Regions from separate parts of the Streptomyces sp. NPDC056628 genome, predicted to be linked through region 2. Evidence: riboswitches for the same ligand, from Rfam matches in the RefSeq annotation. Region 2 holds a riboswitch; each other region holds the start of a gene.
What was found. Region 2 has a riboswitch for cyclic di-AMP ahead of ACFRAC_RS04470 (C40 family peptidase). Riboswitches for the same ligand answer to the same signal wherever they lie in the genome.

Region 1 (4,310 bases), on a different contig from region 2:
CTGCGCATCGCCGAGCGCGTCAGGTACAGCCGCTCCCGGGCACGCGTGATGCCGACGTACGCGAGCCGCCGCTCCTCCTCCAGCTCCTTGGCCTGGCCGAGGGCGCGCATGTGCGGGAAGACGCCGTCCTCCATGCCGGTGAGGAAGACGACCGGGAACTCCAGGCCCTTGGCGGTGTGGAGCGTCATCAGGGTGATGACTCCGGAGCCGTCCTCCTCCTCGTCCGGGATCTGGTCGGAGTCGGCGACGAGCGCGACCCGTTCCAGGAAGGCGGCGAGCCCGCCGGACTCCTCCCCCTCGGCCGACTCCTGCTCGAACTCCAGGGCCACGGCCGCGAGTTCCTGGAGGTTCTCGATCCGGGTCTCGTCCTGCGGGTCGGTGGAGGCCTGCAACTCGGCGAGGTACCCCGTCCGTTCCAGGACGGCCTCCAGGACCGTCGCCGGGCCCGCGCCGGACTCGACGATCGTGCGGAGCTCCTCCATCAGCGTGTTGAACCGCTTGACGGCGTTGGTCGACCGCGCGGCCATGCCGTACGCCTCGTCGACGCGCCGCAGGGCCTGCGGGAAGCTGATCTTCTCCCGCTGCGACAGGGCGTCGATCATGGCCTCGGCACGGTCGCCGATGCCGCGCTTGGGGACGTTCAGGATCCGGCGCAGCGGGACGGAGTCCTCGGGGTTGGCCAGGACCCGCAGGTAGGCCAGGACGTCCCGGACCTCCTTGCGCTCGTAGAAGCGCACACCGCCGACGACCTTGTACGGCAGCCCGACGCGGATGAAGACTTCCTCGAAGACACGGGACTGGGCGTTCGTCCGGTAGAAGACGGCGACGTCGCCGGCCTTCGCCTCCCCCGTGTCGGTCAGGCGGTCTATCTCGTCGGCGACGAACTGCGCCTCGTCGTGCTCGGTGTCCGCGACATAGCCGGTGATGCGGGCGCCCGCGCCCGCGTTGGTCCACAGGTTCTTGGGCCGGCGGGACTCGTTGCGCTCGATGACGGCGTTGGCGGCGCTGAGGATGGTCTGTGTGGAGCGGTAGTTCTGCTCCAGCAGGATCGTCGTCGCGTCCGGGTAGTCCTCCTCGAACTGGAGGATGTTGCGGATGGTGGCGCCCCGGAAGGCGTAGATCGACTGGTCGGCGTCACCCACCACGCACAGCTCGGCGGGCGGGACCTCGGCCTCGGCCTCGGGCGGTACGTCGACGGGGTGCTCGGACGTGCCGACCAGCTCGCGCACCAGCGCGTACTGCGCGTGGTTGGTGTCCTGGTACTCGTCCACCAGCACATGCCGGAACCGGCGGCGGTAGTGCTCGGCGACGTCCGGGAAGGCGCGCAGCAGATTGACCGTCGTCATGATCAGGTCGTCGAAGTCGAGGGCGTTGGCCTCCCGCAGCCGCGACTGGTACAGCGCGTACGCCTGGGCGAGGGTCTTCTCGAACCCGTCGGTGGCCTGGGCGGCGAAGTCCTCCTCGTCGATCAGCTCGTTCTTCAGGTTGCTGATCTTGGCGCTGAACGACTTGGGCGGGAACCGCTTCGGGTCGAGGTCGAGGTCCCGGCAGACGAGCGCCATCAGCCGCTTGCTGTCGGCGGCGTCGTAGATCGAGAACGAGGAGGTGAACCCGAGCCTCTTGCTCTCCCGGCGCAGGATGCGGACGCAGGCGCTGTGGAAGGTCATCACCCACATCGCGTTCGCCCGCGGTCCGACGAGCTGCTCGACGCGTTCCTTCATCTCGCCGGCGGCCTTGTTGGTGAAGGTGATCGCCAGGATCTGGCCCGGATGCACGTTCCGCTCGGCGAGCAGGTAGGCGATGCGGTGCGTGAGCACGCGCGTCTTGCCGGACCCGGCTCCGGCCACGATGAGCAGGGGGGTGCCAGAGTGGACGACGGCCGCGCGCTGGTTCTCGTTGAGCCCTTCCAGCAGCGCCGCGGCGTCGAGGGCCGGGCGCGGGGCGCCGTCGCGGTAGTAGGCGTCGCGGTCCGGCGGCACGTCGAACTTCCCGCCGAACAGATCGTCCGGAAGCGACTCCGGAGTGTGATCGTCCTCGGGCGGTGGCGGGTGCTCTTCCCCGTGGGCCCGTGGGGCCTGGAGGTCCGCCAGGAAGCTGTCGTCAAAGAGGCTGCTCATCGCTCTCCGAGTCTAGGCGGCCCCACCGACAACCGGCTGCCGCCTGGAGAACATCACACCTTCCGGGCCGATGCCCGGCCCGCCGATTACCGTTCGAAGTCATGCCATCACGTCACACACCGCCCGGCGCCAAGCAGTGGATATCGGCCCAGTAGGAACAAGATGCATCGATGGCCTCAGAACGGCATCAGTTGCCCGAGCCGCCCCCCTCCACCCGCCCCCCGGACCGAAGGTCACGAAAATGTATCGGGCATATCGCACATCAACCTTCACAGCGGCCACACCGGTTGGCTACCGTGCCGGGCAGGCCGTGCGACCCCCACCGGCGAACGACGCCGGGCCGTGCGGCCTCCGCCGAGTCCGGTGCATCCGGAGCCGGGGACCCACCGAACTTGGGGTGAATCGGCCCGACTCCCCGTCCCGGGAGCGGCCGTAGGGCAACCCTTCCGAACCACCCGCCCGAACCCGACAGCTAACCCGGTAGGCGGAGCATGGAAGGAGTCGCCTCCCTTGGCGTCGCACCGCAAGTCGCGTCCCTCCGGAACGCGCGTGGCAGGCATACGGACCCCCGCGCTGGCCACCGCGGCCCTCACCTCCGTGGCCCTGCTGTCCCAGACGGCACACGCGAACCCGTCCTCCGACGACAGGCCGAGCCTCGAAGAGGTCGAGAAGAAGGTCGACGACCTGTACCGCCAGGCGGAGTCGGCCACCGAGAAGTACAACGCGGCCAAGGAGAAGACGACCAAGCAGCGCAAGCGCGTCGACACCCTCCTCGACGACGTCGCCCGGCGCACGCAGAAACTCAACGACGCGCGCGAGGAGCTCGGCCGCAACGCCGCCGCCCAGTACCGCACCGGCGCCGCCGCCCCGGACACCGCGACGTTCCTCCTCGCGGACAGCCCCCAGGACTACTTCGACCAGTCCCAGCTGATGAGCCGCATGACGGGCCGTCAGAAGCAGTCGGTGGACGAGTACTTCACCGATCAGTCCGCGACGATGAAGAAGCGGCAGGAGGCCACCAGGAGCCTCGAGACGCTCACCGCGTCGCAGAAGGACCTGCGGACCGCCAAGTCCACCGTCCAGAAGAAGCTCGGGGACGCGCGTCGGCTGCTCTCCGAGCTGACCGCGCAGGAGAAGGCCCGCCTCGCCACGATCGAGAAGCGCAAGCAGGAAGAGGCCGCCCGCAAGGCCGAGGAGCTGGCCCGGCAGCAGGCGCAGGCCGAGCGCCGCCGCGAGGAGGCCGCACAGCGGCAGGAACAGGATCAGCGGGAGCAGGGCAGCACCGTCCCGGACGGGTCGTACGCCACGAGGGCCGGGAAGGCGCTGGCCTTCGCCCGCACCCAGATCGGCAAGCCGTACGTCTGGGGCGCCACCGGCCCCGGCTCCTACGACTGCTCCGGCCTCACCCAGGCCGCCTGGAAGGCCGCCGGCGTGGACATCCCGCGCGTCACCTACGACCAGGTCAGCGCGGGCACCACGGTCCCGCTGTCCAGCGCCCAGCCCGGTGACCTGGTCTTCTTCTACGACGACGTCACCCACGTGGGCCTCTACATCGGCAACGGCATGATGATCCACGCCCCGAAGCCCGGCGCGTACGTCCGCGAGGAGTCGATCTACTACGACGGCGAGTCGTCGATCCACAGTGTGGTCCGCCCGGCGTGAGGGCCGGGGCGAACGAGGGGGGGCCGTGTCCATGACGTCCACGACGTCCATGACCGGAGTCGTGACGGCGGTCAGCAGGAACGAGGTGTACTCGTTCACGAAGCCGAACCGGGAGAGCATCACACTGCTGGCGGGTCTGGGGGTGGACGGGGACGTCCACGCGGGGGTGACGGTGAAGCACCGCTCGCGCCTCGCCCAGGACCCCACGCAGCCGAACCTGCGCCAGGTGCACCTCATCCATGAGGAGCTCTTCGCCGAACTCGCCGAGGCGGAGTTCCGGGTGGCGCCCGGCGAGCTCGGGGAGAACGTCACCACGCGCGGCCTGGACCTGCTCGGACTTCCGGTGGGCACGCTGCTGCGCATCGGCGCCGAGGCGGTGGTCGAGGTCACCGGGCTGCGGAACCCGTGCCTGCAGATCGACCACTTCCAGGACGGGCTGCTCAAGCAGGTCGTGGGCCGCGACGAGGCCGGCCGCCTCCTGCGCAAGGCCGGAATCATGGGCGTCGTCGCGGAAGGCGGCGTGGTGCGACC
Region 2 (4,310 bases):
CGAGTACGTCACTCTTGCCGGACTGGCGTACGCCGCCTTCGACTTCGCGGAGGACAAGGACGGCATCTGGTGGTTCCTGGAGTGCAACCAGGGAGGCCAGTTCGGCTTCGTCGAGCTGGAGACGGGGCAGCCGATCGCGGCCGCGGTCGCCGACTGGCTCGCCCTGCAGCGCCGGCCCGACCGGCGCGGCCCGGAAGCCCGCCACTGATCCCCGAACGACCACCGAAGGCGTCCCCGACGGACCCGCCCCGCTCCGCCCCACCCGGCGGTGGCGGGGCGGTCGTCGTACGGCGCCGGTGACGTCGTCTCAGGCGGGGCGGATCGCGCTGTGGATCGCGGCCTCTCCGGCGTACTCGATGGACTCCTCGCGGATGACGGTGCCGGGGCCCGGGGCGTGGATCATCATGCCGTTCCCGGAGTAGATGCCGACATGGCCGGCGTGGTAGAGGACCAGGTCGCCGGGCTCCAGCTGGGTCAGGGCGACGCCCTGCCCGGCGGTGGCCTGCTCCTGGGCGGTGCGGGGGAGCGCGATACCGGCGGCCTTCCAGGCGGCCTGGGTGAGCCCGGGACCGTCGAAGGTGTTCGGCCCCGTCGTACCCCACACACACGGCTTGCCGACCTGAGCCCGGGCGAACTCCAGCGCCCTCAGCGCCCGACTGTCCTGCGGGACCGCCACGGCGGCGGGAGCCGGAGCGGCAGCGGGGAAGCTCCCGGACAGCGGGGCTGCGGGGAAGCTTCCGGTCTGGGTGACGGCCGGGAACCCGCCGGTCTGGTCGATCGTGGGGAAGCTCCCAGTCTGGGCCACGGCGGGAAAACTGCCGGTCTGGGTGACGGCGGGGAATCCGCCGGTCTGGTCGACTGCGGGGAAGCTTCCGGTCTGAGCCACGGCGGGAAAACTGCCGGTCTGGGTGACGGCGGGGAATCCGCCGGTCTGGTCGACCGCCGGGAAGCTCCCGGTCTGAGCCACGGCGGGAAAACTCCCGGTCTGGTCGACCATGGGGAAGCCCCCGGTCTGGTCGATCACGGGGTAGCTGCCAGTCTGGGCCGCCGCCGCGAATCTGCCGGTCTGGTCGACGGCGGGGAAGCTCCCGGTCTGGGCCACCGCGGGAAAACTCCCGGTCTGGTCGACCGTGGGGAAGCCCCCGGTCTGGTCGACCGTGGGGAAGCTTCCGGTCTGGCCGGCCCCGGCGAACCCGGCGTCCGGGGCGGCGAACACCTGCGGGGCACTCGCCGTCCCCGTGGTCGGCGTCGACTGGTCACCAGGGGCGGCGGGGAACAAGGTGTCCACCGGCGGCGCGGGCTGAGCCGTCGTCCCCGGAGGGACCGTCGTCAGATCGGCGGCGCTCTGCGCCTCCAGGGCGTCCCACCGGGTCTGCGCCGCGGGCGGGAACGACGCCGGGGCGGCCGGGGGAGCCTCCAGCGCCGGGGTGGTGCGGCCGGCGCGCGCGGACAACAGGTCGCGCGCCTGTGCCAGCTTGCGCCCGCTGCGTTCCTTGCTCGCGCGCAGCATGGACCGCTGAGCCGCTTCCGGATCCGCGGTGGCCGGGGCGGGCAGCGCCGGGGCGGCCCCGGATTCGAGGGCCGGCGTGGTCGCCGCGGGCAGCGCCGCGACCGGACCCGCGGTGAGCTCTCCCATGACTGCCGAGCGGGCGGTTCCGGCCGTCAACTCGGCGACCGGTGCGGACGATCCGGCGGGCAGCTCCAGGGCGGTGCGGCCGGATATCTCCCGTGCGCCGTCGCCGGCCGACGGGCGTGCGGACCGGGCCGGGGCGGACCGCTCCGGCATCCGGTCCCTCGGCAGCACGGCCGGAGTCGTCGGGCCCAGTCTGGACCGGGCGACGTCGAACCACTGCCGGGCCACCTCGTCGAGCGGGGCCGAGCCCCGGCCGCCGTCACCGTCGCGCCCCGAGGCCGCCGGGCCGCCCGCGCGCTTGCGCGGTCCCGTCGACGAGGCGCGGGTGGCGTTGAAGGTCCCGGTGTCGGTCTCGGCCCGGTCGTAGAGCAAGCTGACCCGCCGGCTGACCTCCTCGCGGCTCGGTCCCTCGTCCGCCTGGGCGGCACCGGCCGACTGGCCGAGCAGGGCCACCGAGGTGAGGGCTGCTGCCGAGGCGAGCGCGGAATTGCGCATACCGGTGCGTTCCGGCGCCATGGGCGACGTGCTCCTTCCGTACTCCGCCTACCGAGTTAGCTGACGGGTTCGGGCGTTCGCGTCGGAAGGTGTGCCCTACGACCCGGCCCGTCACGGCCTCGGGTCGATTCACCCCATGGTTCGGTTGGGTCCCCGGTTCCGCGGCCCCGCAGGGCACGCCGACTCGGCGGAGGCCGCTCGTCCCGACGGGGTTCGCCGGAGTTCAACGCGCGTCCTGAGCCAGTAACTTAGCCAACTTGTGTGCCCGCAGTGAAGGTTGACGTGCGAAATGTCCGATACGTTTTTGTGACCTTCGACGCCGGTGGCGGCGGTCGGGTCGGTTCGCGTCACGGCGCGCCCGTGCGGTCACGCAGAGTGGCGGCGTCGGTGACCTCAAAGGTCTTGCTCCGTTCGGCGAAACACGTCACACTGGCACCGAACGAATGGTCGGTTGGGAAGCGGGAGCGATGACGACCTCACACTCCACCGAGGCGCCCCCACAAGGGCCGCTTGAGGAGCACTTCGACGCGACGATCGCGCGCGACCAGCGCATCGAGCCGCGGGACTGGATGCCGGACGGCTACCGCAACACACTGATCCGGCAGATCGCGCAGCACGCCCACTCGGAGATCATCGGCATGCAGCCGGAGGGTGAGTGGATCACCAAGGCGCCCTCGCTGCGCCGCAAGGCGATCCTCTTCGCGAAGGTGCAGGACGAGGCCGGTCACGGCCTGTACCTGTACTCGGCCGCCGAGACCCTGGGCGCCGACCGCGCCGACCTGACCGACCGGCTCATCGAGGGCCGCCAGAAGTACTCCTCGATCTTCAACTACCCCACGGCGAGCTTCGCCGACGTCGGCGTGATCGGCTGGTTCGTGGACGGCGCCGCGATCTGCAACCAGGTGCCGCTGTGCCGCAGCTCCTACGGGCCGTACGCGCGCGCGATGGTGCGGATCTGCAAGGAGGAGTCGTTCCACCAGCGGCAGGGCTACGAGCTGCTGATGACGATGATGCGCGGCACCGAGGCCCAGCGGGAGATGGTCCAGGACGCCGTGAACCGCTGGTGGTGGCCCTCCCTGATGATGTTCGGGCCGCCCGACGACTCCTCGCCCAACTCCGCCCGCTCGATGGCCTGGAAGATCAAACGGCACAGCAACGACGAGCTGCGCCAGCGGTTCGTCGACATGACGGTCCCGCAGGCCGAGAAGCTCGGCGTCACCCTGCCCGACCCGGAGCTGCGCTGGAACGCCGAGCGCGGCCACCACGACTTCGGCACGCCCGACTGGGACGAGCTGATGCGGGTCATCAAGGGTGACGGCCCGTGCAACGCACAGCGGGTGGAACGACGCAGGAGCGCCCACGACGAGGGCGCCTGGGTGCGGGAGGCGGCCACTGCCCACGCGGCCAAGCAGGCCGCCCGCGCGGAGAAGGGAGCGGTGGCATGAGCACCGGAAGGCAGGACTGGCCGCTGTACGAGGTGTTCGTCCGGGGCAAGCGCGGACTGAACCACGTCCACGTCGGCTCGCTGCACGCCGCCGACGACCGGATGGCGCTGACCCACGCCCGCGACCTGTACACCCGGCGGAACGAGGGCGTCAGCATCTGGGTCGTGCGCTCCGAGCACATCGCCGCCTCCACCCGCGACGAGAAGGACCCGTTCTTCGCGCCCAGCGCCGACAAGGTCTACCGCCACCCCACCTTCTACGACATCCCCGACGACGTCCCCCACATCTGAAGGAGAGGGCATGAGTGACGACCACGTCTACCTGACCCTCGCCGAGGGACACGACGACGACACCCGCTGGGCCTACGGCACCGGCTTCGAGGACCCGCTGCACGGCGTGGACACGACCGTCCCGGACGACGTCGACGCCGCCGCGCTCGCCGCCCTGTGCGTAGCGCTGGGCGACGACGCGCTCGTCTCGGCGCAGCGCCTGGGGGAGTGGGTCACCCGCGCCCCCGAGCTGGAGGAGGAGGTCGCGCTCGCCAACATCGGCCTCGACCTGCTCGGGCAGGCCCGGCTGCTGTACTCCCGCGCCGGCCAGACCGACGGCACCGGACGCGGCGAGGACGCGTACGCGTACTTCCGCGACGCCGCCGGCTTCCGCAACGTCCGCCTCGCCGAACTCCCCAACGGCGACTTCGCGTTCACGATCGTGCGGCTGCTGGTGCTGTCCAGCTG
Region 3 (4,310 bases), 120 kb from region 2:
GCACCGCACGCAGTTCCGCGCCCAGTTTCCGGCGGCGGACCGCCGGGCCGTGCTGCATGGGCAACTCCTTACTCCGACCGGGCCGCCCGAATACGGTCTGCCGTCGCAGAGTTCACCGCTTCGAGCGACAGATATATGCACATCTTGGCGGATCGGCACCCGTGACCGTCGTGGTGATGGCAGTCTGGCGGCGAAGCACCAGTCCGGGACCGTACTCGAACCCTCCGCTCCGTGTCGGACTGCGGTCCCGTCGGAAAGGGACGACGTCGCCATGGCAGACCATCTGGAAGCATCCGTCACTCTGCCGAGCGATCCCGCCTCGGTCTCCGCGGCACGGTCCTACGTCATCACCACGCTCGCCGAGTGGGGGCTGCCGTCGGACACGGAGGCGGCGGAGACCATCCGGCTCATCGTCTCCGAACTCGCCACCAACGCCGTCCAGCACACCCTCGGGCAGTCGCCCACCTTCACCGTGGACCTCGAGCTCGACCGCGACGAGCACCTGCGCATCGGGGTGACCGACAGCCATCCGCGGTTCCCCAAACGGCTGCCGGCCGCCGTCCAGCAGGACAACGGCCGAGGCATGGTGATCATTCGTTGGCTGGCCGCCGAGTGCGGCGGCCGGATCCGGGTGTGGCCGACCCGCGAGGGCGGCAAGACGGTCTCCATCGAGCTGCCGTGGACCGTACCGGCCTCGCCGGTCGCGGTCGCGGCGCCGCAGGAGCCGTAGGAGCGCCGCGTGGCGCCGCACGACGCGCCGCGCGGCGCGTTCCGCCCCCGCCGGCCCCGGGAGGCCCCGGAGGCGCTGGAGGGCCCGGCCCGTGCCGGACGCCCTCCGCGCTCCGGGAGGGCGCCGGCGGGGGTGGGGGCGCCGTAGGCGCCCCGCGGGTCACTTGACCCGGCCGTACCAGACGCTCCTGGTCCAGATCTTCTGCAACCTGACCACGTCACCGCTCTTGGGGGAGTGCCAGATCTTGCCCTTACCGGCGTAGATGCCCACGTGGTAGACGTACGACCCCGAGTGGAAGAACACCAGGTCACCGGCCTTGCGGTGCGAGGCCGAGATGTGGCGGGTCTTGTTGTACTGCTGGGCCGCCGTGCGGGGCAGCTTCTTGCCGGCCTTCTTGAACGAGTACAGCGTGAGCCCGGAGCAGTCGAACCGGTTCGGGCCGGTGGCGCCCCACTTGTACGGCGACCCCTTCTTCGAGGCGGCGATCCGAAGTGCCTTCGTCGCCGGTGTGGCGGCCTCCGCCTCCGAGGTGAGACCGGGCGTCACGATCGAGCCGCCCACCGCGGCGAGAGTGAGGGCCGAGGCCGTACCGGCCCTGGCCATGAGCGACGGGACACGATTGAGCGCAGTCATGCGCAACCCTTCGTCAGCCGCCTGTGAAGGATGACCTGTCGGATTCGGGCTGGCGAAGTTGCCCGGCCGCGTCGCGGCTTCACCCCAAGGGTTGCTCGATTCGAACGAACGTCCGTACCGGCGACCCGTCTTGCTCGGGTCCTCCACTCCTGCCGATCCACTCCTGTCGACCGGTCATCCGGGCGGCGGCAGGACTCGGCGTCCGCCCGGATCGCCCCGCCGCTGCGGCGGGGGCTTGTCGTCAGTCAGGGATCTTGGCGCACGGAAGAACGAAAATCCCAACGGAACCGGGGATTTGTGGTGTTACTCACCACTCACCCGTTCGGGTGGACGCTACTGCGTTCGAGGAAGTGGCCAGGTGCCCGACGAGCCCCGGACCAGCGGCGGAAGGCTCAAATCCGGCTGTGCGTCCCGCCCGTGACGCAAGCCGTACGCGCGCACGGAAGGAGTACGGAATACGCCGATGGGGGGTACGCCGTTCGGTCCGTTTCGGCGTGGCGGCGGACGTCGCGGCGGCGGGCCGCGGGTCCGGATCGCGGCTGTGGCGCCGTCAACTGTCGGAGCGCGGCGGCGGCGTGACGCGGGCCGTGCGGCGCTCCCTGGCCAGGACGCGCAGCGCACGCTCCAGCGTGCGGGCGTGCGGCTCCGTCTCGCCCCGACAGTGCATCAGCGCCGGCGCGTCCCGGAGCGCGACCGCCTTGCCGGCGAGCGCCTGGGCGGCGCGCGGGCCCCGGTAGGTGTCGCCGTCCTTCGCCGGGTTGTTAGGGCCCAGCAGGCCCACGACTCCGGGTAACGGTCGATCAGCTCCGCCTCCGTGCGCGTCGGCGCGGGAAGGGGCGGCAACCCGGGTGGCGGCGTCCTCCGGTCACCGCCCCTCGTCCGGGGCGGTCGCGGCCGCGCGGTCCGGGGCGACGCGGTCCACCAGCCCGTCCCGCGGCGCCTCCTGGGTGACGCGTACGGTCTCGCGCTCGAGATCGGCGCCACCCGGGCGCGCGGGCGGCCGGTGTGCCCGGCGGGCGTTCCCTCCGTCCGGGACCGCACGCGGGCCGGCTCCTGGGTCTGCCTGGCGAGGTCGCGTCCGCCCCCCGCGCACCCCACCGCTTCGGCCTCACGGCGGAGCACCGGGGGCCGAAGCCCTCCTGAGTCCCCGGGTGGCCCCCGGGTGAAGGTCGGGCCGGGTCGTCCCCTGCCGCCTGTCACGTCTCGGACGCGTCGAGGCCGTGCGCCCCCGTCCGCTCCGGCGGGGGCGCACGGCCGGTTCGGTGGTTCCGCCGACGCGGGCGGGTCAGCCGACGGGGGCGGGCCGGCGGGCCGGGGCAGGGCTCGTCGTGGTCGCGTTCGCCTTGAGGCGGGCGCCCAGCAGGACCGCGCCGAGGCCCAGTGCGGCCCACCAGGTCAGGGTGAGGGCGGGGCCGGCCGACGCGGCGCCGTCGAAGAAGGACACCGAGCGCAGCAGGGTCGCGCCCGCGCCCGGCGGCAGCCACTGGCCGATCGTGCCGACCGGCTCCGGCAGCATCCGCGGTGCCGACGCCGCCCCGGAGAACGGGTTGCCGATGAGCATGACGGTGGCGGCCATGAGACCTGTGCCGGCCGGTCCGAGGAGGGCGCCGAGCCCGGCGACGGCGGCGCTGACGGCCAGGGTCATCAGGGTGAGCACCCCGGTCTCCGCCCACCGGTCACCCGTGAGGACACCCAGCCAGCTGTGCGCCAGCGTGGCCGCGACCAGGCCGGTCAGGGCGGCCGTGCCCACGAGGGCGCCCGCGGCGCCCAGGCCGCGCAGCCCCAGCAGGGTGACCCCGGCACCCGCCGCGATGCCCGCGAGGGCCAGCGGCAGCACGCTGGAGCTCAGCGCCGCCCCGCGCGGGTCCGTCTCGGGCGCCGGTACCACGTCGACGGTCTCCACCCGCGTCCCCTCGGCGGCCGCCTGCCCGGCCACCGCCTGCCGCAGCAGCTGGGCCACGGCCGGGCTCGCGGCGGACGCGGTCAGCAGCCGGGGGCCCTGGGGTGTCACGACGACCGCGCCATACACGTCCCGGTCCTGGATGGCGCGGTGGGCGGCCGGTTCGTCGGCGTAGCGGTGCACCTCGAACGCGCCGTCGTGGGCGGACAGCTGCCGCTCCACCTGCGTCACGGCCGACGCGGGGCCCGCCACCCCGAGCGGGAGGTCGCGCGGCGCGGTGCGGGCGGCCGGCCAGGCGAACGCCCACAGGGCGAGGGCGGCCAGCACGGGGACGAGCACGACCACCGCGACCAGGCGCCGGGATGCGGCCTTCCTGGGCGGTGTGGTGGCGGACGGCGAGGACATGGGAGCTCCCGTGATCTAAAAAGAAGGATCGTTCGTTTTTCTTAGTTCCACCGTGCTCGCGGCGGCCGGTGCTTGTCAAGAAGGAATGTTCGTTTTACGTTGAGGGCATGGCCCGCGTATCCCAGGAACACCTCGACGCACGCCGCCGCCAGATCCTCGACGGCGCCGCGCTCTGCTTCGCCCGCAACGGCTTCCACGCCACCTCGATGCAGGACGTGCTCAAGGAGGTCGACCTCTCGGCGGGGGCCGTCTACCGCTACTTCAAGGGCAAGGAGGAGCTGATCGGCGCGATCGTCGCCGAGGTGCTCGGCTCGGTCCACGCGGCGTTCGAGGAGGCCGCGCGGCAGAGCCCGCCCCCACCGCCGGACGAGCTCCTCGCCCACGTCCTCGGCCGCACCCTCGCCGAGCGCGCGTCCCTGGTCGTCGACGGCAGGCCCGCCTTCCCCCGGCTCGTCATCCAGGTGTGGGCGGAGACCCTGCGCAACGACGAGCTGGCCGCCGTCCTGCGGGAGGGCTACGGCTCGGTGCGCGGCGCCTGGGCGCGGATCGTCGAGGGGTACCAGGACGCCGGGATGATGCGCACGGACGTGGACCCGGACCACGTCGCCCGCACGATGATCGCCTCCGTGCTCGGCTTCATCG

Region 1: it holds a riboswitch for cyclic di-AMP, as region 2 does, so the genes downstream of both, ACFRAC_RS10995 (NlpC/P60 family protein) here and ACFRAC_RS04470 (C40 family peptidase) in region 2, are expected to answer to the same signal.
Region 3: it holds a riboswitch for cyclic di-AMP, as region 2 does, so the genes downstream of both, ACFRAC_RS03905 (C40 family peptidase) here and ACFRAC_RS04470 (C40 family peptidase) in region 2, are expected to answer to the same signal.

Annotation. Positions count from the first base shown of each region.
Region 1 covers NZ_JBHTWG010000006.1:80,214-84,523, reverse strand. The annotation lists gene pcrA (DNA helicase PcrA) at 1-2,117, opposite strand, end outside; cyclic di-AMP (ydaO/yuaA leader) riboswitch at 2,460-2,619, shown strand; gene ACFRAC_RS10995 (NlpC/P60 family protein) at 2,628-3,779, shown strand; gene ACFRAC_RS10990 (MOSC domain-containing protein) at 3,829-4,310, shown strand, end outside.
Region 2 covers NZ_JBHTWG010000002.1:239,848-244,157, forward strand. The annotation lists gene tgmB (ATP-grasp ribosomal peptide maturase) at 1-208, shown strand, start outside; gene ACFRAC_RS04470 (C40 family peptidase) at 308-2,149, opposite strand; cyclic di-AMP (ydaO/yuaA leader) riboswitch at 2,158-2,328, opposite strand; gene paaA (1,2-phenylacetyl-CoA epoxidase subunit PaaA) at 2,596-3,573, shown strand; gene paaB (1,2-phenylacetyl-CoA epoxidase subunit PaaB) at 3,570-3,863, shown strand; gene paaC (1,2-phenylacetyl-CoA epoxidase subunit PaaC) at 3,874-4,310, shown strand, end outside.
Region 3 covers NZ_JBHTWG010000002.1:117,104-121,413, forward strand. The annotation lists gene ACFRAC_RS03895 (helix-turn-helix domain-containing protein) at 1-58, opposite strand, end outside; gene ACFRAC_RS03900 (ATP-binding protein) at 272-730, shown strand; gene ACFRAC_RS03905 (C40 family peptidase) at 890-1,363, opposite strand; cyclic di-AMP (ydaO/yuaA leader) riboswitch at 1,367-1,574, opposite strand; partial or broken gene ACFRAC_RS03910 (hypothetical protein) at 1,914-2,206, opposite strand; gene ACFRAC_RS03915 (ABC transporter permease) at 2,649-3,668, opposite strand; gene ACFRAC_RS03920 (TetR/AcrR family transcriptional regulator) at 3,776-4,310, shown strand, end outside.